DNA from 2 places in the Methylophaga sp. UBA2513 genome. Region 1 is predicted to be linked to the other one. Evidence: predicted binding sites of a transcription regulator. Region 1 holds the regulator's gene; the other holds the start of a gene.

The links. Region 1 encodes PhoB, which activates phosphate uptake and scavenging genes when phosphate is short. Its sites were predicted from a motif close to GNNTGTCATAAAACTGTCANAT; they were not measured.
Region 2: the regulator PhoB is predicted to act here: its motif matches at 7,495-7,516, upstream of pstS (phosphate ABC transporter substrate-binding protein PstS).

The regions. Positions count from the first base shown of each region.
Region 1 is NZ_DDNT01000015.1:93,798-109,846, reverse strand. It holds gene B3V56_RS09765 (inorganic phosphate transporter) at 1-1,403, shown strand, start outside; gene phoB (phosphate regulon transcriptional regulator PhoB) at 1,591-2,286, shown strand; gene phoR (phosphate regulon sensor histidine kinase PhoR) at 2,299-3,588, shown strand; gene B3V56_RS09750 (PstS family phosphate ABC transporter substrate-binding protein) at 3,732-4,688, shown strand; gene B3V56_RS09745 (ABC transporter permease subunit) at 4,825-7,095, shown strand; gene pstA (phosphate ABC transporter permease PstA) at 7,107-8,780, shown strand; gene pstB (phosphate ABC transporter ATP-binding protein PstB) at 8,784-9,626, shown strand; gene phoU (phosphate signaling complex protein PhoU) at 9,648-10,370, shown strand; gene ppx (exopolyphosphatase) at 10,474-12,012, shown strand; gene B3V56_RS09720 (TonB-dependent receptor) at 12,072-14,303, opposite strand; gene B3V56_RS09715 (sulfite exporter TauE/SafE family protein) at 14,463-15,188, shown strand; gene B3V56_RS09710 (sigma 54-interacting transcriptional regulator) at 15,194-16,049, shown strand, end outside.
Region 2 is NZ_DDNT01000006.1:110,336-126,384, reverse strand. It holds gene mauB (methylamine dehydrogenase (amicyanin) large subunit) at 33-1,211, shown strand; gene B3V56_RS02415 (MauE/DoxX family redox-associated membrane protein) at 1,215-1,763, shown strand; gene mauD (methylamine dehydrogenase accessory protein MauD) at 1,787-2,419, shown strand; gene mauA (methylamine dehydrogenase (amicyanin) small subunit) at 2,465-3,031, shown strand; gene mauG (tryptophan tryptophylquinone biosynthesis enzyme MauG) at 3,056-4,060, shown strand; gene B3V56_RS02395 (hypothetical protein) at 4,111-4,428, shown strand; gene napG (ferredoxin-type protein NapG) at 4,458-5,141, shown strand; gene napH (quinol dehydrogenase ferredoxin subunit NapH) at 5,144-5,989, shown strand; gene azu (azurin) at 6,065-6,514, opposite strand; gene B3V56_RS02375 (hypothetical protein) at 6,871-7,083, shown strand; gene pstS (phosphate ABC transporter substrate-binding protein PstS) at 7,579-8,637, shown strand; gene pstC (phosphate ABC transporter permease subunit PstC) at 8,761-9,738, shown strand; gene pstA (phosphate ABC transporter permease PstA) at 9,735-10,640, shown strand; gene pstB (phosphate ABC transporter ATP-binding protein PstB) at 10,661-11,482, shown strand; gene B3V56_RS02350 (hypothetical protein) at 11,497-12,213, shown strand; gene B3V56_RS02345 (hypothetical protein) at 12,214-12,513, opposite strand; gene B3V56_RS02340 (hypothetical protein) at 12,580-13,311, opposite strand; gene B3V56_RS02335 (beta-ketoacyl-ACP synthase) at 13,323-14,549, opposite strand; gene B3V56_RS02330 (3-ketoacyl-ACP reductase FabG2) at 14,549-15,274, opposite strand; gene B3V56_RS02325 (hypothetical protein) at 15,271-15,723, opposite strand; gene B3V56_RS02320 (beta-ketoacyl-[acyl-carrier-protein] synthase family protein) at 15,720-16,049, opposite strand, start outside.

The sequences.
Region 1 (16,049 bases):
CATTGACGATGAGCGGCGCTATCATTATCGCGATGATCTTCGAGGCAAGTGGTGCCATCATCGCTGGTGGCGATGTGGTTTCTACGATTAAAAACGGCATCATCGATATCGATAAGTTTGGTCAGCAGAGTGACACCTTTATCTGGGCCATGATGGCAGCCTTATTAGCGGCTGCACTTTGGTTGAATATGGCGACTTTTGCTCGGGCGCCAGTCTCCACCACACACTCCATTGTCGGTGGGGTAATGGGGGCAGGTATTGCTGCCGCTGGATTTGAGATAGTGAACTGGGGCACGATGGGCGCCATTGTAGGATCGTGGATCATATCCCCTGTGATCGGTGGTGTCGTTGCTGCTGCCTTCTTATTTGCCATCAAAAAAACCATTATTTTTCAAGATAATAAAATAGCTGCATCACTGAAATGGGTGCCCGTTTATGTCTCGATAATGGCATGGGCTTTTGTGACGTATTTGGTGTTAAAAGGGCTGAAGCATATATGGCCGAAATTCTTAACCCTAATCAATGACTGGTTCTTCACCGTAGAAATCGTTGACAAACCAACTATGCTGCAAGCATCAACCATCGGCTTGATTGTGGCGATTATTTCATTTTTTCTAGTCAAAGCCTCGTTGCGCCGTCGTTTGCCGAAATTAAACAATGATCGTGAAAGCATCAATATCCTGTTTACTATTCCGCTGATTTTTGCCGCAGCCTTATTGAGCTTTGCGCATGGTGCGAATGACGTTGCGAATGCGATTGGCCCGCTTGCGGCTATCCATGATGCCGTAATGACAGGAGGCATTAATGCTAAAGCCGGTATACCTTTTTGGGTAATGGCCGTAGGTGCTTTTGGTATTGCACTTGGCTTGGGACTCTATGGCCCGAGATTGATTCGCACAGTAGGCGGCGAAATCACTGAGCTCGATCAAATGCGTGCCTTTTCAATCGCCATGGCTGCTGCCATCACAGTGATTATTGCCAGCCAGCTTGGCTTACCGGTCAGCTCTACACATATTGCTATTGGTGGTGTGTTTGGGGTCGGTTTTTTACGAGAATGGATGGACAAATCGAGTAGTTTAAAGCAGGAAATTGAGCGAGATAAACAAGAAATACAGGAAGAGAAGCGTTTATTGAGTGCCTTACGTAGCGAGCTCAATATGCTTTTGGATAAAAAACAAAAATCAGCCGCAGACTACCAGCGCATTACGCAGTTATACAGCTCGATTGATCGTGAAAAAGATACGCTGAAAAAAGCGAAGAAAGTGCTGAAGAAAGAAAAGAAAAGCTTATATGTCAAACGTGACATTGTCAGAAAAATTATTACAGCTTGGTTAATTACGGTGCCAGCGGCAGCTGTTTTATCGGCGTCATTATTTTATATGATCAAAGGAATTATGAATTAAAACAGGGATGTATGTTCTGACATAAAACTGTCATATAGCCACAGCTTCTGTTAAGAATCTGTGGCTTTTTTTGTTTTTTGATGGGTTTAATCCGTTGTTATGACAATAAAAATCACGCTTGTTACTAAAATGTCATAATTCAGCGGTAAGATAGTTATTAATTATCGAAGCAAATAGTTGGACGAATATTATGGCTACAAGCGTATTAGTGGTTGAAGATGATGCTGCCATCAGAGATATGTTGTCGTTTACCCTTAAGCAAGCAGGTCTAAGTTGTGTCTCAGTAGGTGATGCCGAGTCAGGTCTGGATGTCTTAAAAAATGATCAACCGGACATGATTTTATTGGATTGGATGTTACCCGGCATTGATGGCATAGAATTTATTCGTCGATTGCGTGCAAATGAGTTCCTGGCGAATATTCCAGTCATTATGCTTACCGCTAAAGGTGAAAGTGAAGATATGGTCAAAGGCCTGGCGGTAGGGGCTGATGATTACGTCAACAAACCTTTTTCTCCCCCTGAGTTGATTGCTCGCATCAAAGCGGTCTTGCGTCGTTGCCTGCCACCTGAAAATGAAGATGCTCAGAAGTTACAGTTTGCGAATTTGGTACTGGATACAAAAAGTCACCGGGTGACGGTAGATGATGTGCGTGTTGAGTTAGGCCCAACTGAGTTTCGTTTACTGCACTTTTTTATGAAAAACCCTGAACGCGCGTATGGCCGATCACAGTTACTCGATTACGTTTGGGGCGATACGGTATACATTGAAGAACGCACAGTCGATGTCCATATTCGCCGGTTACGTAAAGCGCTGGAACCAACGGGGCATGACCAGTTTATCCAGACTGTCAGAGGTGTTGGCTATCGTTTTTCAGTCGATTAAGCGACCTGAATCATGCAATGGGATAATTGGCGACTGCTAACGCTTGTCAGTCTGGCAGGTTTTGTTGGACTTTTGTTTGGTCAAATGATGGCTTTTATGTTTGTGGCCTCTTTGGCTTATGCTTTGTGGCTGCAACATAATTGGTACAAGCTCTGGTATTGGTTGCAAAAACCTAAAAAGCGGCGCTCCCCCAGCGCGGAAGGCGTCATTGATGATGTGTGTCGTCAAATAGAACAAATGCGCCAACAAAACAGCAATCGTAAGAAAAAAATGACCGACTACCTCAAGCGGTTTCAGTCGGCTACCGCTGCCTTACCAGATGGTATTGTTGTGTTGGGAGAGTATGGCGAGGTGGATTGGGCTAATCAGGCCGCCCGGGAATTGTTGGGTGTGCGCTGGCCGCGCGATAATCATGTCAGGATTAATAATCTGATTCGCGAGCCTGCTTTTCAACAGCTTCTGGAAAATCATATTCATCTGGGCGGCACAGCAACAGTCAAATCACCCCTAAATGAAGATATTCAACTAGAGGTGAAATTAGTCAACTACATGGGATCAGGCCGATTATTGATTGCTCGTGATATCACGCAAACCATCAAGCTACAGCGAATGCGGCGTGACTTTGTTGCCAATGTATCGCATGAACTAAAAACCCCGTTAACGGTATTACGTGGATATTTGGAAGCATTCACTGAAGACACTGACCCAGAACAGTGGAAGATGGCCCTCCCTGCTATGCGCCAGCAGAGTGAGCGCATGCATATGATGATCAAAGATTTATTGGTACTGTCGCAACTGGAAACAGGGGAGAAGTCCTTACGCAGAGTGCCAACGGATGTTGAAAAATTACTGCATTCAATTATCGAAGATGCCAAAGCATTGGAGCACTTTCATGACCATCAATTTAGCCTTAACCTAGAAACTGATAAATGGCTTGTGTGTGATTTAGGTGAAGTACGCAGCGCAGTATCAAATCTGGTCTTCAATGCTGTGAAATACACGCCAGCAGGATGCTTAGTGGCGCTGAGTTGGCGTGAAACTGACAATGGTGTGTGCATTGAAGTAACTGATGAAGGTGAAGGGATTGCTGCGCATCATCTGGAGCGATTAACAGAACGATTCTATCGTGTTGATAAAGGTAGAAGTAGTGACGCCGGTGGCACAGGACTTGGGCTTGCCATAGTAAAACATGTGCTTCAGCGGCACGGTGCCAAGCTCATCATCAACAGCGAGCTAGGTAAGGGCAGCAGTTTTAAGTGCTGTTTTCCTGAAACATCTGCAGTGGAGAAAATTCCGGTCTAAGTGTCTGGCAAGTAAACAAAATTGCTGTTGTAACATGGTTGTCATATTACTTTCATATGCTTGTCACACGAAAAACTCATACTACCTAGCGCTTACGTTAATAACGTTGCTTTTTTTCTTTTAATCTTTGGGAGTTGAACACTATGTTCAAGAAAAACCTTGCTCTGCTAGGTGCTGCAATGACAATGGCTTTCTCGCCGCTGACATTTGCGGGCGATGTCGATCCTGCTTTACCTGACTATGAAAAAGTGAGTGGTATTTCAGGCAGCTTGTCGAGTGTTGGTTCAGACACGTTAGCGAATCTGATGACCATGTGGGCTGAAGAGTTCAAACGTGAATATCCAAATGTCAGTATTCAAATTCAGGCTGCGGGCTCTTCAACTGCGCCTCCTGCATTGACTGAAGGCACATCTAACTTTGGTCCAATGAGCCGCAAAATGAAAGACAAAGAAGACGCGGCTTTTGAAGCAAAATATGGTTATAAAGCAACGCCAATTCGTGTGGCTATTGACGCGCTTGCTGTGTATGTACACAAAGATAACCCAATCGATGGTCTGACTATTCCACAAGTGGATGCGATTTTCTCTGCAACACGTACATGTGGTTATTCAGAAGACATCACTAACTGGAGTCAGTTAGGTCAGGATTTAGGTAATATTCAGCTATATGGTCGTAACTCAGTTTCTGGTACTTACGGTTACTTTAAAGATCACGCCCTTTGTAAAGGTGACTACAAAAACAGTGTGAATGAACAACCAGGTTCGGCTTCTGTTGTTCAAGGCGTGACTAAATCACTGAACGGTATCGGTTACTCTGGTATCGGTTATAAAACGTCTGGCGTTAAAGCATTGGCATTAGCGAAAAAAGAAGGCGGTGAAATGATTCCGGCTACATTAGATAACGCAGCGAATGGTTCATACCCGCTTTCACGTTACCTGTATGTTTACATCAATAAAGCGCCTAACAAACCATTAGCGCCGATTGATCGTGAATTCGTTAAAATGATTCTGTCTAAAGTGGGTCAAAAAGTGGTCGTCAAAGATGGCTATATTCCACTTCCAGATGCTGTTGTTGAAAAAGAATTGCAAAAGCTGCAATAAAAACAAGCATTTGCTAAGACGAGAGAAGCGCCCCGTTTTTACGGGGCGTTTTTTCTAAATTTATCGCTAAATACACTCCAAATCAGTATGTTTAGCAATGAAGAAAGCAAAAAATAAACTTAAGTGGTATGGCTAGATGCAAGAACAAACCGTCGAGAATAGTGTATTACCAGCGCCTGGCTCCAAAGTAGCAAAGCGCCGCCGTGCCTGGCGTGAAACCAAAGACCGCGTAGCTAAATATGGCGTGGCGGTAGGTGGTATTTCGGTCATCCTCGCTATTGTGCTGATTTTCTTCTATCTACTTTATGTTGTGATGCCGTTATTCCAAGGTGCTAGCCTCAACACCGAAGCCACCTATCACAGCGATACTAAGCCGCCCGTGTTTTTATCTTTGAATGAATACAACACAGTCGCCATGGCAGTTAATGATGATGGTGGTGTCCGTTTTTTTGAAGCACAAAACGGCAATACGATGAACGAGGTCACCTTACCTCTGCAAGGAAAAGCAATCAGTAGTGTCAGTGCTGGTGCAGCCACTACCGGAGTGTTTAGTTATGGCTTTGCTGATGGCCATGCTTTAGTGTTCAAAGAGCGTTATAAGGTCACGTATCCAACCGGAACCCAGCGAGTGATTGTGCCTGAAATCACTTTTCCGCTCGGTGAAAAACATCTCCTCATAGATGATCAAGGTCAGGCAATTGATTTACTTTCCGTTCAGAGTTACGAAGATAAAACGACTTTTGCAGCTTACACTGAAGACAAACGCTTAGTTTTAAAACGTTTCGAAAAAGAAGCTAATTTTCTTGATGACACACAGTTCACTATCATGGAGAAAAAGCACGAGCTTGTCGTAGAAGGCGCTAGTCAGTTGACTAACGTTAAGCTCGATATAGATCAGCGTGAACTTTACTTGGTGGATGATAAAGGGTTTGTTTATTACTACGACGTACAAAACCTGGATAAGCCTCGACTGATTCAGAAAATCAAAGCCGTACCGACCGGGGTTGATATTACTAGCTTTGAATTTCTGACAGGTGGCATTTCAGTATTGATAGGACGTAGTGACGGTCAGATTGATCAATGGTTTCCTGTCAGGGATAAAGACAATAACTACACCTTACACAATGTTCGGAGTTTTGCTGAACAAAACAGTCCGATTATTGCCATCGCACCGGAACAGGCCCGAAAAGGTTTTGTCACGCTGGATGAAAGCGGTCACTTAGGCATTTACCACACCACGGCTCATCGCACGCTATTGGTTGAACCATACGTCGATAATAATGCCGTTATTGCTTTATCACCACGGGCCAATGGGCTTATCAGCTTCACTGATAAAGGTGATGTCAGGTTGCTGGATATTGATAACGAACACCCTGATATCTCATGGCATTCCTTATGGGAGAAAGTCTGGTATGAAAGCCGTGATAAACCAGAATATATTTGGCAATCCTCTTCGGCCAGTAATGACTTCGAACCTAAATTCAGTTTAACGCCGTTAACCTTTGGCACCATTAAGGCTGCTTTCTACGCGATGCTGGTGGCAGTGCCTCTCGCTATCATGGGCGCTATTTTCACTGCCTATTTCATGTCGCCCCGGATGCGCAGCTTTGTGAAACCTACCATTGAAATTATGGAGGCATTGCCAACCGTTATTTTAGGGTTTTTGGCGGGGCTCTGGTTGGCACCATTGGTTGAAGATCAATTACCGGGTGTCTTTACGTTACTGTTTATGTTGCCCGTCATGATTATTCTCACTGCCTGGGGCTGGACGAAACTTCCCAAGCGCTGGCGTGAGCGTATCCCGGATGGTTGGGAGCCTGCGATCTTAATTCCTATCGTGCTGCTGGTGGGGTATGTCTCGATGGCATCGAGTGGCGCAATTGAATTGTGGTTATTTGATGGCAATATGCCGCAGTTCCTGAATGAGATGGGCATTGATTATGACCAACGAAATTCATTAGTAGTGGGCCTCGTGATGGGGTTTGCAGTGATTCCAACCATCTTTTCGATTACAGAAGACGCTATTTTTGGCGTGCCGAAACATCTGACCATTGGTTCTTTAGCGTTGGGTGCAACGCCATGGCAAACCATGACGCGTGTGGTGCTGCTGACCGCCAGCCCTGGTATTTTCTCAGCGGTGATGATCGGTCTGGGGCGTGCTGTAGGTGAAACCATGATTGTGTTGATGGCCACCGGTAACACACCGATTATGGACTTTAATATTTTCGAGGGTTTCAGAGCGTTATCAGCCAATATTGCTGTAGAAATGCCCGAAGCAGAAGTCGCCAGCTCGCATTACCGGGTTCTGTTCCTGGCGGCATTAGTGTTGTTTTTAGCAACGTTTATTCTTAATACCGTTGCTGAAATTGTGCGTCAGCGTTTACGTAATAAATACAGTTCGCTGTAGTAGGAAATAGAATGAAACAACGTTCTTCAATGAAAATCTGGTTTGATAGCGGTAAGCCCTGGGTCTGGTTAAACGCCGGTGCTGTCAGTATCAGTCTGCTCATGGTAGTGGGGTTAATTGGCCTTATCGCCGTGCGTGGATTAAGTCATTTCTGGCCTGCAGATATTGTTGAGCTGACTTATGTGGAACCCGGTGAAAAAAAAGTCATGCTGATAGGGGAGCGGGTTGATCATGAAACTGTGCCGGCAGCGCGGTTAGCACTATCTGGTGTGCATTTACCCGAAGGCCAGGAAACCGCTAACCGTACTTTATTAAAAATCGGCAACCGTGACTTTTTTGGGCTCGACTTTCGCTGGATTAACGATCCCTGGATAGCTGATACACAAAAACCTGCGGGACTGATGTCGATAGAACGCCGCGAGTGGGGTAATTTCTATGGCTACCTCGTGAATGTGAAGCAGCAAGGTGAAGTGGTCGCGGAGGGGGAACAAGCGTGGGATGAGTTTCAGACCCGACTGGCACGCAGCAATGCTTTATTTAGCAAGATAAAAGAGATTGAAAAATCGGAGATTGGCAAAATCAATCATGGTCTTGAAGAGCTACGGATTGATGAACGACGTCTGGAACTGAATGAGGTTGAAAAAGGTAGCGCGCCTTATTTAGAGATAGAAGAAGAGCGCCAACAGCTCAATGCACGCTATGCAAAAATCCGTGTGGAGCTGGATGAACTCTATTCAGGACTGAACCGGGATCAGATTACTGTCAGGATTGCTGATGGTCGTGAAGCGGACATTCCCATGGCAAAAATTGTTCAGGCCTATAAACCCAACGCCATGACAACACTACAAAAATTGGGACAATATTTCCACAATGCTTGGGAGTTTGTGTCTGGTGAACCTCGTGAGGCCAATACAGAAGGCGGTATTTTTCCGGCTATTTTTGGCACCGTCATGATGGTGATGATTATGTCGGTATTAGTCACACCGTTTGGCGTCGTTGCCGCTGTTTATCTGAAGGAATATGCCAGACAGGGCGCAGTGGTTCGACTCATTCGTATTGCTGTGAATAATCTCGCCGGCGTGCCGTCCATTGTTTACGGTGTATTCGGTTTAGGCTTTTTTGTCTATTTTATCGGTGGCAGCGTGGATGAGCTTTTCTTCCAGGCAAAACTGCCTTCACCCACATTTGGCTCGCCTGGCTTATTATGGGCGTCGCTGACTTTAGCCATCTTGACTGTACCGGTGGTGATTGTGGCGACAGAAGAAGGCTTGTCACGTATTCCAAGAGCGATTCGTGAGGGCAGTCTGGCACTCGGTGCGACCAAAGCTGAGACCTTATGGCGAACGGTATTACCTATGGCTGCACCAGCCATGATGACCGGATTGATTTTAGCCGTAGCGCGAGCAGCAGGTGAAGTGGCACCATTAATGATGGTGGGCGTAGTCAAACTGGCGCCGTCATTAGCGATTGATAATATTGCGCCCTACCTGCATTTAGATCGTCAGTTCATGCATTTGGGGTTCCATATTTACGATGTGGGTTTCCAAAGCCCTAACGTTGAGGCCGCCAGACCGTTGGTGTATGCCACAGCCTTTTTATTGGTACTGATAATTGTTGTGCTGAACCTGGCAGCGATTGGCATTCGCAATCGTCTGCGAGAAACTTATAAAGCAAGTGAGAGTTAAACGATGGAAGCAGTGAAAGAGCAGAAAAACGTATCACGAGGTATTGATATTGAATCGATGCAACGCGGTCCTCGTGTGACCTTGGACAATGAAACACTGTGCCTGGAAGTGAAAGATTTCAATCTGTTTTATGGTGATAAGCAGGCATTGCATAACATCAATATGCAGATTCCAAAGAACCGTGTCACCGCGTTTATCGGACCAAGTGGTTGTGGTAAGTCTACCTTGTTACGCTGTTTTAACCGTATGAATGACTTGATTGAATCTGTACGGATGGAGGGGCAGTTATTACTGGATAATATGGAAATTAATTCACCCTCAGTGAATGTGGCAGATTTGCGCCGTCAGGTCGGTATGGTGTTTCAAAAACCCAATCCATTTCCTAAATCGATTTATGAAAATGTGGCGTATGGCCTCAGACTGCAAGGCGTAAATGATCGTTCTACCCTGGATAAGGTGGTCGAAAAATCATTAAAAGGGGCGGCGCTTTGGGACGAAGTCAAAGATCGTCTGCATGAGTCAGCAATGGGCATGTCTGGTGGTCAGCAACAACGTCTGGTTATAGCCCGCGCGATTGCCATTGAGCCCGAGGTTTTATTATTGGACGAACCTGCGTCGGCACTGGATCCTCTCTCCACCTTGAAGATCGAAGAATTAATATACGAGCTCAAGGAGAAGTATACGATTGTGATCGTGACCCATAATATGCAACAGGCAGCACGTGTTTCAGATTACACCGCATTTATGTATATGGGCGAATTAATTGAGTTTGGTGCCACGGATGAGCTCTTTACCAACCCAAGTAAAAAACAAACAGAAGATTATATTACCGGCCGTTATGGTTAATCGGCGCTGAGGAGAGAAGACATGGTTACAACTACTTCCCAACATATTTCGCAACAGTTCGAGAATGAGTTACAGGATATCCGTTCTCGCGTGTTAGCGATGGGCGGTCTAGTCGAGCAGCAAGTTCATAGTGCAATGGAAGCATTAATTAAAGGTGATGCCGATATCGCTCGTGAAGTGATTGCCAATGACGAAGACGTCAATTTAATGGAAGTGAGCATTGATGAAGAGTGCATTCAGATTATTGCACTTCGTCAGCCAACGGCAGGGGATTTACGCCTGGTATCAGGCATATTGAAAACTATTACCGATTTAGAACGTATTGGGGATGAGTCTGTACGTATTGCCAAAATGGCACTGAATCTGTCTGAAAAGGATCGCCCGAAGCATAACTACCGCGAACTGCAAGCGATGGGTAACCATGTGCGTGGCATGCTGCGTGATGCATTAGATGCCTTTGCGCGATTTGATGTCGATATGGCGCTTCGTGTAGCCAAAGAAGACCGTGAAGTCGATGCAGAATATGAAGCCATTCTTCGTCAGCTCATGACCTATATGATGGAAGATAATCGTGCCGTGACGCGGGTCATTGATATGATGTGGTCTGCGCGCTCGTTGGAACGCATTGGCGATCACGCGAATAACATCTGTGAACACATCATTTATTTGGTAGAAGGTAAGGATGTGCGTCACTTAAGTATTGAAAAAGCCGAACAAGTGATTAAAGGCCAAGTTATTGAATAAAAATCGATGGTTCTTATCGCTTTTTCAAAAGGCCCGGCTGCATTTGAGACCGGGCTTTTTTTATGAAAAAAACGATTTAACATTGTCCACCAGCAATCAGCTAGTGCAGAATAAACCTAAAAATGAACTGACAGGTGCTATGCAAGAAACAAATCAAGATGTGCTGGCGGCCGTTGATCTGGGCTCCAACAGCTTTCATATGATCATTGCCCGAATGCGTGATGGTCACTTTCAGGTGGTGGATAGATTGCGGGAGATGGTTCAGCTTCGTGCTGGACTGGATAAACATCATTACCTTTCGCTCGAGGCACAGGAACGTGCCATCGCTTGTTTAGAACGCTTTGGTGAACGCATTAGAGACCTGCCCTATGGCAGTGTCAGGGTCGTGGGTACCAATACGCTTCGTATTGCTCACAATTCACGCCGCTTTTTACGTCAGGCACGTCTCGCATTAGGTCATCCTATTGAAATTATCACCGGTGAAGAAGAAGCGCGTCTGATTTATCTTGGCGTGGCTCATTCGCTGGCTTTTGATGATAGTCGCCGCTTAGTGATGGATATTGGTGGAGGAAGCACAGAGTTTATTATCGGTGATGGGTTTAAAGGCCTGATGCGAGAAAGTCTGGAAATGGGCTGTGTCAGCTTTTCACAAAAGTTTTTTGCTGATGGCAAAACCACAGCAACGCAAATGCAGCATGCCATGCTCGCGGCAGCGAGACGCATTCGCTACATTCAGCGCCCTTATCGTCAAGCAGGTTGGCAAGAAGCGATTGGTGCATCCGGTACGATTCGCACAGTCGCTAATATTTGTAAGGAACAAGGCTGGGCGGACGATGGCATCATTACATCCAAGGCTTTGGAAAAGATGGTGAATCATCTTATCGAAGCTGGCAGTGTTGAAGAGGCGAAATTACAAGGATTATCAGAAGAACGAAATAATGTGATTGCCGGCGGCTTATGTGTGTTGGCTGCAGCTTTTGAGCGGCTTGGTATTGAAAAAATGATCGTATCGGATGGCGCTCTCAGAGAAGGGCTATTATATGACTTGCTCGGTCGTATTCAGCATGATGATGAGCGTGACCGCACGGTGTTGGCATTGATGCGACGTTATCATGTCGATGAAGCCCATGCAGAACGCGTTGCGGTCATGGCAACACAGCTTTATGAACAAGTCGCCCATGACTGGGAACTGGATCATGATGAGTTATTGCACCGCCTACAATGGGCCTGCAAATTACATGAAGTCGGCTTAGCCATCTCTCACAATCAGTTTCATAAGCATTCGGCCTACCTGGTTGAACATTCTGATTTACCCGGCTTCTCTCGTGAAGAGCAACATGCTTTATCCGTGATGGTAAGAGGACAGCGCCGCTCGTTCCCGAAGAAACATATCAATAAATTACCGGATGAAATGCAACTGACTACGCAACGTTTAACGGTGTTGTTGCGTTTGGCGATGGTGTTTAATCGTGGTCGATCCGAGCGAGCTGATACTTATATTAAATTAAAGCTGGATGGTAAAAAAATGGAGCTGGTCTTGCCTGATGGCTGGTTGAAAGAGCATCCACTCACAGAAGCGGATTTAGAGCATGAAGTGGAACAGCTTAGAAAGGTTGATCTGAAATTAAGTGTGATAGCTTGATTTGAGTAAAAAGGCGTCTCTGCTTAATGAGTTCAGAGACGCCTTATATAGCCTAGCTATTAAAAAGAGTAACTAAGTGCTGTATAGAACGAGCGGCCCATACCTGGAACAGTCACGCCCCAAGGTACCCCCGAACCTGACATCGTCATACCTTGGCCAGTATAAGCACCTGATAAAGGTTCGCTGTAGCCCTTATCCAGAACATTATCGATACCAAAATCAACACGAGCTTGCTTCCATTGGTAGCTGGTGTGCAGATTTAATAAGCCATAACCAGATGTTTCTTGCTCATTACGTTCATCATTCACACGATCCTTAGCGGCAACCACTTGCCATTCAGCCGTGTTATGCCAAGCGCCTTTTGCATGCTGCAGTATGAATGTCGCATTGAGAGGCATGATGTTATAGAGGTTATCACCGGTATCCCGGTTTTTACCCCTGACATAACTGAACACCGCTTGCCCGCTGATATGGCCAACCTTATCATCGTGATAAAGATGTTTAGCTAGAGATAAATCAGCGCCATATAACTTCGCCGAGACGTTGTCATACTGCAGGTAAACGAAGTCATCGCTAGTGCTCAGATTAGATGCTGTACATACAGCCATCATCCCTGTTTGACCGCTACAGCGTCTAGCATCGATAAAATCGTCCACATAGCTAATGTAGGGCGTGAAAGTGATATTCCAGTCTTGCTTCTCAGCATCATGCCAGTCCGCTGTGAAACTAATGGTATGTGCGACTTCGGGATCCAGGTCTACATTACCGACATAACCATTGCCATCACCGGCTAAATTCACCATACGCATTGCCATACCGTTGGTTGACCAGGCGTAACGCTCGTAAAGATTCGGAGAACGTGTTTTCTGTGCATAACCAAATTCATAACTGGCGTTATCAGATGGGGTTAAGCGGCCTATCAATGTCAGATCGATATTGTTGTCAGTTTGGCTTCTATCTGCATTGTTGAAAGCAGTAGGGTCATAATTTGTCGAGTTATAACCTTGTACATCGTCGGCATCCATTTTCACTGTTTCATGACGTATGCCTGCTAATGTTGTCCATTTTGATGTCCAGTCCGCTTCCCATTCAGCAAAGACACCATAACGATCACGTTGACCATTGTTAATATTGATAAATGTGTTTGGCGACATCATCATGCCACCTGAAGCTTCCCAGTAGTCATCGAGACGGTAACGTTGGATATCAGCACCAATTCGGTAAAGATCACGCTCATTAGCATTGATCTCAGCTTTAACACTCAAGCCGCGATTATCACCTTCCGTTTCCATGGGCATACCAAATGCCGGCCCTGCCATTGATGGATATAAAAATTGCTTATCATCACCGAAATCCATTTTGTGATGGGTTTTTTCTCTATAAAGAGACGTCTCGAATGTGCCCCAGTCGAATAAGCCGTTATATATGAAATTGATACTATTACTGCGGTTTTCCAGCATATCCATACGTTGATTAGGGAAACCTTGGTATGGGATATCCTGATGTGCGAGTTTGACTTGTAATAAGTGATTATCGAGTTTAAAACCAAGGTTCAAAGCATGGTTACGTGTTTCATAAGCGGTTGAGCCGACTTCATCACCGTCCAACCAACCTCTATCTGAGGCTGCCGGTCCAGCGGCCTTGAAGTTATTCGCCGCATCGTAATTATTGGCTTTGCTGGTTGAGCCAGTATAGTTCAGACTAAAATTATCCGTCGCCAAAGTGGCTGACAAGTTAGCACCCCGTGCGTCACCGTTACTACGGTAGAAGGCGCCAATTTCTCCTTTTGACAAAACACTGTCAGCATCTTTAGCAAACTCCGGTTGTTTGCTTTTCGCAATGATGGTGCCGCCAATACTATCACCACCAGCACTGACAGGAGTGATGCCTGAATAGACTTTTAACTCAGATACATTGGTGGGTGAAATATAGGAAAGGGGGGGATTCATGTGGTTAGCACAGGCCGAGATTAGGTCCATGCCATCCACTTTAATGCGAAGCCTGTCATCTGCTAAACCACGAATCACCGGCAGACTTGATACACCCCCAGCACCATAGAGTGATACGCCGGGAATACCTTTCAGTAGTGAGGCCGTATCACTTGACTGAGCACGTTTTGATTTAAGTGCTTCCAGATCAAGCCCTGCGCTCTCTTGAGGTAAGGGGTGAATAGCTTGCCCAGAAACGGTGACTTTTTCTAGTTCTTCAACATCATGGCTATGCTCAGCATAGGCAATCGAGGGTAGGACAAAACTCAGCATAATGCTAAGTGACAGGCTGGTACGTTTCATTTATCTTCTCTCTCAGACAACTCAACTTGAAATTGTATGAATTTATACCCGTTAAAAAGTGTGGTTTTTCAATGTGCGGTGTGTGAAATGACACAATTTAATGCGAAAACGACGTGATAATGTGAAAATGAATCAAAAATTTAAGAGACATTTGTAAGCATGGCGGCCATCACTAGTTCCTATATCACGGCTTTTTTACTCGGGTTATTCAGCACCGTTCATTGTATTGCGATGTGTGGTTCGGTGATTGGCGCATTAACGTTGAGTTTGCCTAAAGAGGTCAGAGAGAGTCAGAGGCGAATGTTACCGTTCGTATTTAACTATAACCTTGGTCGAATCCTGAGCTACAGCTTTGCAGGTCTGATCGTCGGCTTATTGAGCTCACCTCTGACACAAATCAATGCACACTGGGTTCTGAGAGTGCTATCTGTCATTGTCATGATTTCAATGGGCTTGTATCTGGCCGGATGGTTTCCTAAGTTTGCCCGTGCTGAGCGTATGGGGGCGCCCTTATGGCGCAGGTTACAACCAATAGGTCAAAAGCTATTGCCTGTACGCAAAGTCAGTCAAGCATTTTTCCTCGGCATGGTCTGGGGCTGGCTACCATGTGGTCTGGTCTACGCGGCATTAGCTGTAGCGGCAACAGCAGGTGATCCGGTGAAAGGGGGCTTGGTCATGTTGGCATTTGGGGCTGGCACATTGCCCGCGGTGATGGGCGCTGGATTATTTACCGGTATGTTAGCTGCCTTAGGACGTTCAGCAAACTTACGTAAAACGGCAGGTTTACTGATCATTTTGATGGCAGTTGCGACGCTTTTCTGGCCAATGGAAAGTTTACATGAACACCATGCCATGCCTGACCATCAACATCAGATGCAGGGGTAAGCGTAATGAATGAAATTTTAGGCCAATCGCCTGATTTAACTCACATCTTGCGTACATTACCCATGATTGCTCTAAGTGATGCCAGTGTGTTAATCAGTGGTGAAACAGGCACCGGTAAAGAGTTAATCGCCTTGAGTCTGCATGAGCAAAGTCGTCGTAAAGATAATGCGCTTGTGACCATCAATTGTGCTGCGCTACCTACAGAAGATATTGAGCTGGATTTGTTTGGTCGCAGTAATGAACAAGGTGAAGTCACGTTTCGTGGTCGTTTGCTGGCAGCAGAGGGCGGTACCGTTTTTCTTGATGAAGTAGATGCATTGCCACTATCAGTTCAGGCAAAAGTCTTACGTTTTCTGGAAGCCGGTGAGTGTCAGTTACAGGGAAGCCATCGTTTGCACGTCGCTGACGTGCGTATACTCGCCGCGACCAGTGCCGATTTGCCAGCTGAAGTGAAGGCGGGCAGGTTCCGGGCTGACTTGTTTTATCGTTTACAGGTGGTACCGATTGAATTACCTGCCTTACGTGAGCGTTCGGAAGATATTCCTCTGCTGATGAAGCATTACCTGAAAGCTTATGCGGGTAATAATGCTGTGGTGCGTTTATCGAAAGAAGCCGAACAAAGTTTTTTACATTATCACTGGCCTGGTAATATCAGAGAGCTACAAAACCTGTGTCAGCGTCTTGCCTTATTGCATGCTGGCGAGCTATTACAGCCGGGTGATTTACCCAGAGAGATGCGCCCTGAAGTGACTATACAACAGCATCAGTTTCAATTACCGCCCAGCGGCATTGATCTCGCCAAAGTGGAACTGGATTTAATTGAACAAGCGCTTGAGATGGCGGCTGGAAATCGTTCTAAAG
Region 2 (16,049 bases), on a different contig from region 1:
CTCATAATAAACCAAAATAGTTTGGAGAAGATATGACACTATTTAACCTTAAATCAAAGCTGCGACAAAAAAGTCTAGCAGGGGGCATTGCTACGGCAGCGCTGATGGCTACCACTTATCCAGCACTAGCTGATATTGCTGTTGAACAACAGACCATTGAAGTTGCCCCAGCCAGTGACTCAAAGCGTGTTTATGTCACTGACCCTGGCCATTTCCAGATGACCTCTCAGGTGTTCACCATCGACGGTAACAACAACAAGATCCTGGGTATGTCTGATGCCGGTAAGCTGCCTCATGTGCTGCTCGGTGACCAGGGTAACTTCATGGCGATTGCTAACACCTGGTATGACCGCATCGCCCGGGGTAACCGTGATGATTACATCGAAGTCTTTGATACACAGACTCACGATGTGACAGCAGACATTGATATCCCTGAAGGTCGCTTCCTGACCGCTGTTTTTACCCACATGGCAACGCTGAGCACTGATGACAAGCACATGATGTTCCAGCAGTTTTCACCGATACCGGCAGTGGGTCTGGTTGATCTGGAACAAAACAAGTTCGTCAAAATGATGGATACCCCGGACTGTTACCACCTGTTCCCGGCACCGGAACAGAACGTGTATATGCACTGCCGTGACGGTTCAATGCTGAAAATCAATTACGACGATGAGGGTAATTCCACTCAGACTCACAGCGAAGTGTTCCATCCGGAAGACAGTTATCTGGTCAATGAGCCTTACTACTCGGATGTCACTAACCGTCTGGTATGGCCGGATTACGAAGGCCGTATCTATCGGGCAACCCTGACTGCTGATGGCGCTGAATTCAAGGAGCCTATCGAAGTCTTCACTGAAGAAGAGAAAGCAGACAGATGGCGTCCAGGTGGCTGGCAGCTGGTCACTGTTCATAACGACAGTAATGAACTGTACCTGCTGGCAGATCAGCGTGGTGAATTCACCCACAAAACACCAAGCCGTTACGTGTTTGTAGTCGACGCCGATACCGGTGAACGCCTGCGCAAGATGGAACTGAACCATGAAATCGATTCCATTGCTGTCAGCCAGGACGACAAACCGTATCTGTTCGCCTTATCCGCTAACGAACAGACTCTGTACACCTTTGATGCTAAGACAGGTAAGAAAATCGGCGAAACGGCAGGACTCGGCCGCTATCCGCACATTCTCACCCTGCCTCAGGATAGCGAGTAAGACATGAACTGGCTTACTAACGATCCTGCCCTGTCAGTACTGGCCACACTTTTTGTGGGGCTGGTACTGGCGGTAGCAGCCATTTCCAAGTTGCGTAGCCCTGACGAGTTCCAGGGTGTGGTCGACAACTACCGTTTGTTGCCGGGCTTTCTGGTTAAACCGGTAGCCAAGCTTCTGCCTTGGATTGAACTGGCATGTGCCGTCGCTTTGATGGTGCCGCCTGTACGTGAAATAGCTGCCTGGGTAGCAGTGGGACTGTTCGTGATGTTCTCGCTGGCATTGGCCATCAATGTCGGCAGGGGCCGAACCCATATTGACTGCGGTTGTGTAAGACGTCCGACCAGTCGGAGCCGAATCGGCATGTTCCATGTGCTGCGTGCGCTCTTTCTTGCCGGCGTCAGCATCTACATCGCTTTTAGTTCACTGGAAATAGCCAATATCTCCCTCGCATCGTGGCTGATTGGTATGGCCTCAGCAGCACTGCTGGCCATGCTTTATATAGCTGCAGATGTGATGGTGGGATTGCCAAATTCCCGTGAATCAAGAACTTAATTTTTTAGTAAGGAAAATTTACAATGAGTTTCGATATTCTTATTGCTTCAAATGTGTTGCTTTGGGCAGCTTTTCTGGCTCTGGCTGCACTTATGGTAGGTGTTATTCGCCAAATTGGTCTGCTACACGAACGGTCAGCACCACTGGGTGCCATGATGGTCGATCACGGACCCGATATTGGTGACAAATCACCTGTGTTCAACGTGAAAACCTTCACCGATGAAAAAGACTTGCTGGTCGGTCGCGCTATCACGCCTGGACGTCCAAGCCTGTTGATGTTCACCGGTCCTTCCTGCCCTGTTTGTGCCAAGCTGCTGCCAATTATTCGTGATGTCGCAGCAAGTGAAGGCGCAGATGTCATTCTGATCAGTGACGGTACGGCTGCTGAACACCGTGAGTTCCTGAGCAACCACCCACTGAAAAATGAGTATTACGTGAACTCACCAGAAATTGGCATGCGCTACCAGGTTTCCAAAGTCCCTTACGGTGTACTGCTGGATGCCGATGGCGTGATAAAAGGCAAAGGTCTGTGCAACACACGTGAGCATGTTGAAAGCCTGTTTGAAACCGTACGACTGGGTCACGCTTCACTGCAGAGCTACCTCAAAGACAGCTCTACTGCCAAGGAAGTGACAGTGGGCGAGCAACTGCACTAATCATTGATTTGAGAGTAGAACCAAAAAACATAACGGAGAAGGCAAATGACAAAGAAATTAGGATTTGACGCTGCTATTGAGAAACTGAGCCGTCGTACCGCAAACAAAACCGGTCGTCGTGGCTTCGTGGGTAAACTGGGTGGCTTCCTGGTAGGTGCGACACTGCTTCCCTTGCTGCCAGTTGATCGCCGTGGTCGTCTGAACAGCGCCCACGCCGCTGACGCCAGTGACCTGGATGCGGCCAGAGCAGGTTGGCAACCACAGGATCAGGATCCACAAGCCTGTGACTACTGGCGGCACTGTTCTATCGACGGGAACGTCTGTGACTGCTGTGGTGGTACGCTGACTTCCTGTCCTCCGGGCACCAGCCTGTCACCGAGCTCATGGGTGGCCAGCTGTTACAACCCGGGTGACGGTCAGACTTACCTGATCGCTTACCGTGACTGCTGTGGTAAGCAAACCTGTGGTCAATGTGCGTGTCTGAACACAGAAGGTGAACTGCCGGTTTACCGTCCTGAGTTCTCCAACGACATCGTATGGTGCTTCGGTGCAGAAAATGATGATATGACCTATCACTGCACCATCTCACCAGTCGTTGGTAAAGCCAGCTAAGTTGGCCTGAGGCATTCTTACATCATGAAGATCAGAATCCTCGTCATGTTGGCATGCACGGTATTTTCCGTGCATGCCAGTTTGGCTGATGACACAATCAAGCGGAGTGATTATCAACGTCCCGAGGCCATTCCGGCGCCGGACTCCAACCCGCTTACTATAGAAAAAACAACGCTGGGTAAAGCCCTGTTTTTTGACCCGCGTTTGTCCCGAGATAAAGGTATGTCCTGTGCGACCTGCCACTCACCGGATCATCGCTGGAGCGATGGCCGCGTTGTGCCGCTGGGTTCGGAAGAACTTGAGCAGCCGAGACGAACGCCCACTGTCATGAACAGCGCCTGGCTTAAAGCATTAATGTGGGATGGCCGAGCCAACTCACTGGAAGCGCAGGCAGTGCTTCCCATCACCACGCCACACGAAATGAACTACAACATGGATGAATTAGTTCAGCGACTAGGTGAAATTAAAGGTTATCGCCCCTTATTTGAGTCTGCCTATGGTGATGCAGAAATCACTACACAGCGCATTGCGATGGCATTAGCGACTTTTCAACGTACCTTGGTCTCCAATGTTTCAAGCTTTGATCGTTGGGTAGAAGGTGATGATGAAGCTATCAGTGTCAGTGCTCAACGTGGTTTTCAAGTATTTAACAATAAAGCCCAGTGCGCCGCTTGTCATAAGTCATGGCGTTTTACTGATGATAGTTTCCATGACATTGGGCTGGATAGCCCGGATCTGGGTCGTGGCAATACCATCCCTGTCGAGGTGACGATTATGCAGCATGCTTTTAAAACCCCGACCTTACGTGATCTGCCAGAAAACGGACCTTTTATGCATGATGGTTCCATGACCAATCTGGAGCAAGTGATCAAACATTATGAAGACGGTGGTCTCAAACGTCCCAGCCTGTCTAAAGAAATGTCGCCATTTGAACTAACTGAACAACAAAAAGCCGATCTGATTGCCTTTTTGAAAACCTTAAATGGTGGTCCATTAGCACTTTCTCCACCCGAATTACCCGAGGAGTAGCATACGTGAACAGACAAGTAACACTTTGGCTCATGACTATAGCTTGCATTATGAGTACGCTCATTCTACCCGTTGCCAGTGCCGAACAAGCAAGCGACTCAGAACAGATTATTCGAGAGTTATCGCTGACCCATCACGATTTCGATGAATGGCACTTTACCCCGCAAGTCAATGACAAACTACTGATTCATAACAAAGCGAATATCGCACACAGTATTTATGTCACCTACCCCGATGGCAAAGTGGTGAACTTAGGCGTACAGCTTCCGGGAGAAACCGTCAGCTTGACTATTCCAGCAGCCGGTGATTACCTTTTGCAATGCTGGATACATCCGGTTATCAGAGCCGAAATGACGGTAGCTCCCTGATATTTGCTGTTTATCTGCTGGAGGTACTAATGGCAGAAAATCAACGAGACACTAACCATCAATTAGACGATCCCGGAAAACGGGAAACCTTTCGTCATCTATTCAAACGTTTTGGAGTGGTACTGGTGGGTACCATCATTGGACAATCCATGATTCTATCCCGTCCAGCACGCGCTGCAGAAGCGCTTCGCCCACCAGGCGCATTGCCGGATCTGGACTTCGACTCATCATGTATACGATGTGGCTTATGTGTTGAAGACTGCCCCTACGATATTCTGAAGTTAGCCAGTTGGGCTGACCCTGCTCCACAAGGCACGCCTTATTTTGTAGCCAGAGAAGAACCGTGCCGGATGTGCACCGATATTCCCTGTGCCAAGGCCTGCCCAACCGGTGCACTTGATCGTCATATGACCGATATAAAAAAAGCGGATATGGGCGTCGCTGTACTTGTTGACCATGAAACCTGCCTCAATTACAAAGGTTTGACCTGTAGTATTTGCTGGCGAGTTTGCCCCATTCGTGATGAAGCCATCACCATTGAACCTATCCAGACTGAGGCAGGAAAATTGATGATTCCTACCGTGCATTCAGACATCTGTACTGGATGCGGCACCTGTGAAAAACATTGTGTCTTGTCTGAAGCAGCAATTCGCGTACTTCCACGCGAACTGGGCTTAGGCTTGTCTGGCAGGAATGCCGTTGGGAGGAGCTAAGTATGTTACATCGTCTGAAGCGTGGTCTCTATCGGCATCGCTGGTTGTTGACGCGCCGTATCGTACAAATCTCCATTTTACTTGCCTTTATTGTTGCAATACCGGGTTATGGCAAGATTGCTGATGGCAATTTATCGTCTAGTCTCTGGTTTGAACAACTCAAACTGACCGATCCTTTTATTCTTCTCCAGTCTTTTTTTGCAGGTTCCCCTATTGCCTTGCCCGCGCTTATGGGGGCGATACTGGTCGGAGGATTTTATGCCTTCTTTGCCGGTCGTCTTTACTGTAGCTGGGTATGTCCCATCAACTTACTGACTGATTTAGCCTATTGGTTACGTAAACGTCTCAATGTTAAAGGCAATATGAATTTATCGCGTCATTTACGACTCTGGATCTTAGCCTTATCTCTGGTGCTTTCTTTTTTAGGCGGGACCTTGGCGTGGGAAATAGTGAACCCTATTACACGATTCCAGCGAGAGTTAATATGGTTTTCTTTAAGTGGGGCGATGCTGCTAGGCGCTTTGTTTTTGTTTGATTTATTTGTCAGTCGTCGTGCCTGGTGCGGCCATCTGTGCCCAGTAGGTGCTTTCTATGGCATTTTAGGACGCTATGGTCGACTCAAAGTGACATCCACACCGACAGAAAGCTGTGATACCAGTGGCTGTTCACGTTGCGTTGCTGTTTGTCCTGAACCACATGTACTGGCTCCCGTAGTGTCCAAACAAGCCTTATCCGTTACTTCAAGTGATTGTACTCGTTGCGGTGCTTGTCTTGATGAATGTAGCGAGGGAGTACTGTCAATGAAAATTGACTTAGTGGGGATGGCGAATAGAAAAGCTGACGATTAAATAAAAAGATAAAGGTGGGCGGCAAACCACCACACCTTTATAACAGGGGATACAAGAGGAAGCTGAAAGGTATTTTTATTCTGCTTGTTTCACGGTGCCGCGCATCATAAATGTGTGACCAGGGAATGAGCAGAAAAAGCTATAGTCCTCATTTTTATTTAACACACTCGTTTTAAAGGTTGTTGAGGCACTTTCACCGCCACCGATGATCGGTGTGAATGCGAGCACACGCTCATCATCCTTTGGAAGGAAATCATTTTCGAGCCCTTCTGGTGCACCGGCTTGAGCAATGGCATTCACATCTGAAGTCTTGGCTAATACCCAGTTATGACCAAGCCCATCTTTAGATAGCTTACCTGTATGCGTGAAATTGACAGTAAATTCATCACAATCAGATGGCACAGTGATTGTCTTAGTGTTGTATGACCATGAATCACCCGCAGTAATTTCTACTTCACAAGTATTGGCACTTGCTAAGTTAGGTAAGGCAAATGCTAAAGGAATAAAAAAATAAGAAAAACGCATATTAACTCCATGAAAAAAATCACAATGTGAGCAATAAGTTTAATGGCAGCGTTTATATCTCAGTAGCAAAAATGGGCATTGTTCGAGTCATGTCATGTTTCTTAGCGAATGTTTGAATCCCACCATCATAAAAGCCGAAACAAAACTATTTTCGACGTTCAAATTGAGAGAGCTAATGGTGCTACTTTTTCTACTAAACTCCCCTCCGCTCCTCTAGCGACACAAAGCTCCAATCGCATGCGACTAACCGCTATGTAGAGATAATGGGCTATTTACCTGAAAATCTGGGGTAATTATCAGCTGCTGCCAGCTATGTAATCATTTTTAATATGCTCTCCAATACAAAGGAGAGAGAAATGAATGTTTTATTAATAGGTGCTGTTGCTATGATTGCAGCATTGATTCTATCGGCATGGTTAATGACATTTGCCAGATGGTTTCCCATCAAAGGGATAGACGGCGACTTTTTAGTCGATTACAAAACCATGATCAGGGCTCACGTAGATTATGCACTCATGGCATTATTCAGCTTAGGTTTTTTATGGCGCTGCGACTGGGGCCGATATTGAGTTATCAAAGTTCGCCTGTCTTTGTTTCGCCATTGGCGGATTCACTAACCCAACCATTTTTGTGATTGCCGCTTTTGATATCGATTTCTGGAATAAAACTATCTGGAAAATATTCTCAGCATTGAGCTTTATTATTACAACTATTGGCTTTGTCTGGATTGCCTTCAGATTACTTATGTTTGCAATTCAGTAGAAGTAACAATACTGCTATTAAGACTATAGAGTCCCTAATAATGACGCTCTATTTAGTCATAATGTCACTTTAATTTATCCATTTTGTGAAAAGAGACGAATTAAAAAAACTGACATTGATACATTATTAATAAGCAAAAAGATCTATAGATAATTGATTTTAATATAAATTATTAGATACAACCTTCTACTGATATAAAAAATTCTGACTAAATTTGCTTTTGTCATAAATCTTTAACTTAAGACCGATACTCTGTTCGAGTTAAAGATTTTTATTGCTTAATTAACTAGTCAGGAGTTTCTATGAAACTATTTGCAAAAAATGCAAAGTCAGTTTTTCTTATCACTGCCCTTGTTGGTGCGATGTCATCAACTGCTGCACATGCCGAACTGAAGTTGAACGGTTCTGGTGCCAGTTTTCCAGCCCCTCTTTATAACAAATGGTTTAAAGATTACAGCAAGCAAACTGATGGTGTGCGTGTAGATTACCAATCTAAAGGTAGTGGCGCAGGTATTCGTGATTTCATCAATGAAACAGTTGACTTTGCAGCAAGTGACGCGGCGATGAAAGACAGCGAAATCGAGCAAGTCAAAAAAGGTGCGATTCTGTTACCAATGACAGCCGGTGAAGTGGTTCTGTCTTACAACCTGGAAGGTGTTAAAGAATTAAAACTGCCACGTGATGTTTACCCAGCCATTTTCATGGGCAAAATCACTCAATGGAATGACCCAAAAATCCAAGCAGCCAACCCAGGTGTTAAATTACCTGACGAAAAAATCACTGTAGTCGTTCGCTCTGACTCAAGTGGTACAAGTTATGTTTACACCAACCACTTGTCTGCCATCAATGCAGAATTTAAAGAAACTATCGGTGCAGCTAAATCACCTAACTGGCCTTCTTCTGCATTAATCGTCAAAGCGCCAAAAAATGATGGTGTGACAGCGACTATCAAACAAACGCCTGGTTCAATTGGTTACATTGAATATGGCTTTGCAAAATTAACCAAAATGCCAACCGCTATTCTTGAAAACCAAAAAGGTAAATTCGTTGAAGCCGGTGGTGAAACAGGTGCTGCTGCATTAGCAACAACAACGTTCCCAGAAGGTAATTTACCAGGTAGTGATGTACCTGATTTACGTGCTTGGTCTACTGACCCTGCTGGTGAAGATGCTTACCCAATCGCCTCGTTCACATGGTTGTTGGTCTACAAAGATCAAGAAGATGATAAAGCAAAAGCTTTACGTGACTTAATCGAATACATGGTAACAACAGGTCAAGAATCATCTGAAGCAATGGGTTATATCCCACTACCAGAAAACGTGGTTGAGAAAGTTCGCAACGCAGCGAAAATGATCAAGTAATCACATCGTTGAAAACTCAGATAAAAATGCTGCAAGGCTGGAAAGTCCTTGCAGCATTTTCTCTGTTTTTACACGCCATAAAACATGTTTAAAAACACGAATGAATAATTGATAGGAACGCACATGGTTTACGATCCATTTAAAGAAGCCAGCAGTGATAAAACACTGTCTGCTCCGCCATCATCGACGGATTACTTAAAAGACTCGGTATTTCGTTCTTTTGCTTATTTTTGCGCCCTATCGATTGTCCTTTTGGTTGCCTATATCGTTTTTGAATTAGGTTCACAGGCATTACCGGCCATCAAAACACATGGCCTTGGCTTTATTACTGGTACTACATGGGATACCAACCAAGGGGTGTTTGGTGTGTTACCTGAAATTTGGGGCACATTATATAGTTCGCTCTTAGCTTTACTTCTGGGTGGTTTATTAGGTGTTTCAATAGCGATCTTCCTGACTCAAGGATTTGTACACGCTAAGTTCGAAATGATTTTCAGAACCGTCATCGAATTGTTAGCAGCTATCCCCTCTGTTGTTTATGGTTTATGGGGCATTTATGTACTGATTCCATTGATAAGACCTGGCGCTGAGTGGTTACATGACACCTTAGGCTGGTTTCCCCTATTTGGCACAGAGTTGAGTGGTCCAGGTCTTGCTCCTGCGGCATTGGTACTCGCTATTATGATTTTACCTACCGTAGCAGCGATTTCTGCAGATGCTTTCCGCCGTATCCCCTACAAAGTGAAAGAAGCCGCTTACGGTATGGGCGCTACCAAGTGGGAAGTCATTTTAAAAGTAATGCTCCCTACAGCCTCTTCCGGCATTTTGGCTGGTTTAGTGCTTGGATTCGGTCGCGCTCTTGGTGAAACCATGGCGCTCGCCATGTTGATTGGTAACGTCAACAATATCGATGTTTCACTGTTTGCTCCGGCCAATACCTTAGCGTCACTTCTTGCTTCTACTTTCCCTGAAGCAGGTGAAATCGAAATACAGGCTTTAATGTATGCCGCGCTGGTTCTACTGGTCATCACCTTTATGGTCAACGTTGTCGGTTTGGCAGTACAGCAATACACCATGCGTAAGTTTGAGGGTAAAAAATGAGTCAAATACAATTAGAAGAGCAGGTATTGCCACCAAGAATTCAGTTACCGGCTCTAGAAAAAAATATTTTTGAAGTCAGGGCATTAAAAAACTACTTTCTGACATCCTTAGTTTGGTTGTTAGCTGTTCTAGCCAGTATCCCTCTATTTTCAGTGATTTATATGCTACTCGTACAAGGTGGCGCCAGACTGGATATGGAAGCGATTACCGCCCTGCCACCCGCTGGTTTTGAAATGGGTGGTGGCTTTGGTAATGCCATTGTCGGTACATTAACCATGGTGGGTATTGCCTCGGCCATCAGTATTCCTATTGGCATTATGGCAGCACTGTATTTATCGATACTTAATCCTTCCAGCAAAATAGCAACCATCTCACGCTTTTTAGCCAAAGTATTGACGGGCTTTCCTTCAATCCTGGCGGGTGTTTTTGTTTATGCCGTTATCGTTATCACAACAGGGACTTACTCTGCCTGGGCAGGTGGTGTGGCCTTAGCTGTTCTGATGTTGCCTACGGTGACTTTGGCAGCAGAAGAAGCCATGAAACAAGTACCACAAAAAATGAAAGATGCCGCGTTTGGTATGGGGTGTACGCGTACACAAGTCATATTAAAAGTGGTTTTACCTACAGCATTACCCGGCATTTTGACCGGTGTGATATTGGCTGTAGCGGGTGCCGCTGGTGAGTCAGCTCCGTTACTGTTTACTGCCTTGTTTAGTAATTACTACATGGCTGAACTGGCAGAGCCAACAGCCTCTTTATCCATTTTGATTTACAACTTCTCCGGCATGCCGTTTGAGAATCAGATTGAGCTTGCTTGGGCAGCCTCTCTGGTACTTGTAATACTCGTCCTCTTTTTCAATATTCTGGCCCGCGTTGTCGGCAGATCGAAATTTAAAGAATAACGTAAGGAAAACCTATGAATATGCAAACCGATACCGCTGAATTTATTGCTGAAAAGTACGTCCCAAAAGGCCCTGTGGTTTTAGATTGCCATGTAAAAAATATCTACTATGGCGACTTCAGAGCGGTCAGAGACACCACCATTCCTATTGAGAAAAATAAAGTCACCGGCTTTATTGGTCCATCAGGTTGCGGTAAAAGTACCGTTCTACGCAGCATGAATCGTATGAATGATCTGATCGACTCCTTCCGTTTTGAAGGTCATATCCAATATCACAAACATGATATCTACAGCAAAAAGGTCGATGCGGTCATCGTCAGACGTTATATCGGCATGGTGTTCCAGTTACCTAATCCTTTTTCTATGAGCATTTACGATAATGTTGCCTTTGGTCTGAGACTGAATGGCTATAAAGGCGATGAAGAAGAGATGGTCGTAAAAGCACTAAAACGTGCGGCTATCTGGAATGATGTTAAAGATAAATTAAAAAACAGCGGATTATCTTTATCAGGTGGTCAGCAACAACGTTTGTGTATTGCCAGAGCCATTGCCACAGAACCTGATGTGTTATTAATGGATGAACCTTGTTCAGCTCTAGACCCGATTGCAACACGTCAGATCGAAGAGTTGATGGTAGAACTGAAACAACACTACAGCGTGGCTTTAGTCACACATAATATGCAACAAGCCATGCGTGTGGCTGATACAACAGCGTTTCTGGGTGTGGATATTTCACAAGGTGGTCGTACTGGCTATCTAGTAGAAATGGACGATACCAAAAAGATTTTTGAAGATCCTCAACAGTTATTAACCAAACAGTATGTGCGAGGTGAGTTTAGTTAATCTAAACCATTATTATGGGTTCATCATCACTTAATGCTGTTCACAGTGCGACACAACATGATCTGACAGGCAATATTGCTCGACTCAATATTAGCGCTGTCAGATCACGTCTGCTTGATACTCAAAAACACTTTGATAAGATTAATAAAACCCTCACCGTACAAAGAACACCCCCCTCTAATGAAGTGATTGAAAATATTGTTGCCGGCTACGCCAAGATAGATTTTTATCTGGCGAATGGCATTGATCTTTTCGCCATGGGTAATTCACATTTACTGTTAGAACTTAATCACATAGTGCTTTATCACACTTCATCAATATCTGAAGAAGAATCGCAGCATCAATTTGAAGCAACAAAGGCCCACTTCTACGCAGCACGTAATGGTGGTATTGGTCAGCTTATGGACTGGTTGGCACTCAATCAACATACCAATATTTGGAAGCGAACGGCCGGTTTATTCACTAATATACTGAGTCAGCCCCAGCTGTTTCTGGAAGGCAATCATCGTACAGGTTCGCTCATCATGAGTTATTTATTGATGCATGAAGGCTATCAACCGTTTGTGTTGTCTTACGAGAATGCCAGACATTTTTTCGAGCCTGCTGAACTGACCAAAAAACGTCGTAAGAAATCATTAGTCGACGATTTTATTTATCTGCCAAAACAAACACGTAAATTTGCCAAGCTGCTGAAAGACGAGCAAAAAAGACAATCTTTTTTGAAAAATTAGCTAGTGATAACGGGTCGTAGACGTTTTTTCTTTTAATTCACCGCGATTGGATTCAATAATTCTCTGAAACTTCTCCGGATCTTTACGAAGAATATCGATATATTCACTGACCAAGTCATGCCACTGATTACCACCATGAATAGCAAACTTTTCCAAAGCAACTAATAATAACTTGGCTGCCACTCTAAGTTCTTTGCTATCAGCCTCACCATACCATCCAAGCAACTCATTATAGAGTTCTTCGATTTTTTCCAGAGGCGTAAACTCCACAACCATTCCTTCAGAATCTTTGTCACTCATCTCAGCACTCTTTAAATGAAGTTGTCTCTGGGCAAACAGTTATGTAGAAAAAAGCACTCACACCAGTTACTTAGCATATTTTTGAATTTTTCGATGTGGCGTCTTCTCAGCTACTTCCGCCAACAGAGCTTCATGTCCAGAGTTTTGTTTAAGCACTTTACAGATCCAAGCGGCCGTATCTTGCCCCAAGGCATCCAAATCAGGGTTCATGTACATACTCTCTAACTGCTCAGTAAATAAAGCCATAAGCTCAGGGTCATGAATATTTTCATGAAAAGAAGCTCGCGCGGCCAGTCGCTGTGTGTAGCTATCACCTGTTTGTATCATCCGCATATACATCTGAACTTCAAACGGTTTTTCCGGTTGTTCGATAACCACATGACTTAACTGACGCTGGACCGAAATATAAGTACTTAAGTCGCTCAAGGCCTTTTTGGCATGTCGTTTAACTTTTGACTCCGCTGCTTTTTTTGCTAACAGTTCAAGCGTCGATGTGTATTTTGGGTTACCACTGTATCCTAGCGCTCTTACCTCATAGGCCATCAAATTTCGCTTATCTGAGTCATATAGCTTTTCTTGGTAATTCGCCAATAAATCGGCTTCCAACACATCATATAAGCGAGGATCTGAGATACCTGACCACTGTAATCGTTCCAAGACAGTCTCTTTGCGTTCTTGTGAACCTGTTTGCACCACATTTAATACTGCATCAATCTGCTCATCTTTACTCTGATAAGCCGCAGCATTCATTGAAAGTGCGGTGAATAGTAATGGAATAAGCTTCTTCCCTAAAGTCATAAGTTATCCTTTTAGTTCCATCGTTGAAAAATAAGTGACGTGTTAATACCGCCAAATGCAAAGTTATTCGACATCACATAATCGGTATGAATTTGCCTGGGAGCATTCATGATGTAATCCAGCGTGCCACAATCGGGATCGACTTCATCCAGATTTGCCGTCGCATGAAACCAATCACTGTTCATCATTTCAATAGCGACCCAGGCTTCTAATGCACCACATGCACCTAATGTATGACCAGTATAACTTTTAAATGAGCTTATCGGCGTACTGGAACCAAACACGGCTTCGGTTGCCGTGGTTTCAGCAATGTCTCCACGATCGGTAGCCGTTCCATGAGCACTGATATAGCCAATATTTTCAGGCTCAATAGCGGCATCTTGTAGCGCTAATTCTATGGCCTTTTGCATGGTAGCGGCTGAAGGTTGAGTCACATGACTGCCATCCGAATTTGTGCCAAAACCAATCAGCTCAGCATAAATAGTCGCCCCTCTGACTTGAGCATGTTCCAGCTCTTCCAAGATCAAGGTGCAGGCTCCTTCACCTATAACCAATCCGTCTCTGTCTTTATCAAAAGGTCTGGGAGATAAATGTGGTGTGTCATTCTTAATACTGGTGGCATATAAGGTATCGAACACTGCGGCTTCAGTCGCACATAAGGCCTCACAGCCACCCGCAATCATAATTGTTTGTTGACCGGCTTTGATGGCCTCATAAGCATAGCCAATGGCCTGACTGCCAGAAGTACAGGCACTTGATGTTGTTAATACACGACCTCGCAAACCAAAATAGATACCGATATTCACGGGAGAGGTATGCGCCATCATTTTAATATAAGAGTTTGCATTCAATCCTTCGCATGAGTGATTCAATAGCATATTGCCAAAATCGGCGACAGCACCGGTATCACCAGCCGAAGAGCCATATGCCACACCAACATCGCCACTATTAAGAATGGGATCATTGAGTAAACCAGCTTTATCTAAAGCCAACTCGGTACTCAACACGGCTAACTGAGCGACCCGTCCCATGCTCCGTAAATCCTTACGCTTATAATGCGCCGGCATTTGAAAGTCCCGAACGGGTGCGCCAAGGCGCGTATTTAACTCAGCATATTTATCCCACTCATCAATGCGGCAAATTCCCGTTGTCATCGTTTCCAGGTGATGGCGAATAGTGGCCCAATCATTTCCTATAGGCGAAAAACCCGCTACGCCTGTTACAACTACGCGTTTCATCAGACCATTCCACCATTCACTGAAATGACTTGGCGCGTAATATAGGCAGCACCTTCTGACATTAAAAAACTCACCGTCGCTGCGACTTCTTCGACTTTACCAACACGTTGCATCGGTATTAGTTTCATCGCTTCATCCATGAAAACATCTTCTGTCATCTCTGTATCAATTAACCCCGGCGCGACACAGTTCACTGTGATTTTACGTTTAGCTAATTCAATAGCGAGGGCTTTGGTCGCACCGATAATACCGGCTTTGGCAGCACTATAATTAACCTGTCCACGATTACCAGCCACGCCAGAAACGGATGACATAGTGACAATCCGACCTGGTTTACGTCTTCTCACCATCGGCATGGTGAGTGGTTGTAATACATTATAAAAACCATCAAGGTTCGTTCTTAATACCAGATCCCATTCTTCACCAGGCATAGCAGGAAAAGCATTGTCTCGTGCAAGGCCAGCATTACAAACCACACCATAATAAGCACCATATTCTTCAACATCCGCTTCAAGCACTGCCTGGCATTGCTCTCTATCAGCTATATCAAACTGTAATATGCGAACCTGCCGACCAAGGGCTTTAACCTCTTCAGCCACGGCCTCAGCTTCAGTCCACTTGCTACGGCAATGCAGCACGATGTCATAGCCATCATTCGCTAGCTTAATCGCAACAGCGCGGCCGATACCTCGGCTTGAGCCTGTTACTAATATGGTTTCGCTCATTGTTTTGCTTCCTTAATAAACTGACTGGCATCGTCTGGTTGAAATACATTTAAATTCGCTGTGGCTTCCACATTGAATGCCGTCAACATGCCTTTAAATACATGTAATCCATTTTCAGCCACCATGTCTCGCTCGACTCTCACTGTTAACGTCAGTCCAGTAGCAAACCATGGCACGTTCGATTCATAACGCCGTGTGCCGAGTAGAAACCCAAGCTTGGGTGGCTGATTTTGTTTTCTTTCCTGCACACCTGAAAAAGCCGCGATGGCTTGGGCAAGGTATTCCAAACCAACCCATGCCGGCACGCCCTGTTCCTCTGCAAATAACGTGGCTGAGGAGATATCGACTTCCGCTTCCAACCAGTCATCGCCATAGGCTGTCACACGACTTAACAATGACATGGAGCCTGAATGGGGTACAAGGTCGTCTACAGAATACTCAATACTCATTCTGCTCGTTCCATGACTAAGGCCACATTATTACCGCCAAAAGCAAAGGAATTGCTTAATACGCGTCGTACTGGTGTTGATGTGTGCTGACGCGTCACAAAATTCAGTTCTGGCAATTCAGGATCAGCATTGCGATCCCAGTGATGAACTGGCAACACAGCATTGTCCATCAATGTTAGCCAGCAAATAGCCGCTTCTACTGCACCCGCAGCACCTAGTGTATGTCCTGTCATGGGCTTGGTAGAGCTACATAAAACCGATGCAGGAAAAACACGACTAACAGCTCGCGACTCCATTTGATCATTCAACAGCGTCGCTGTGCCATG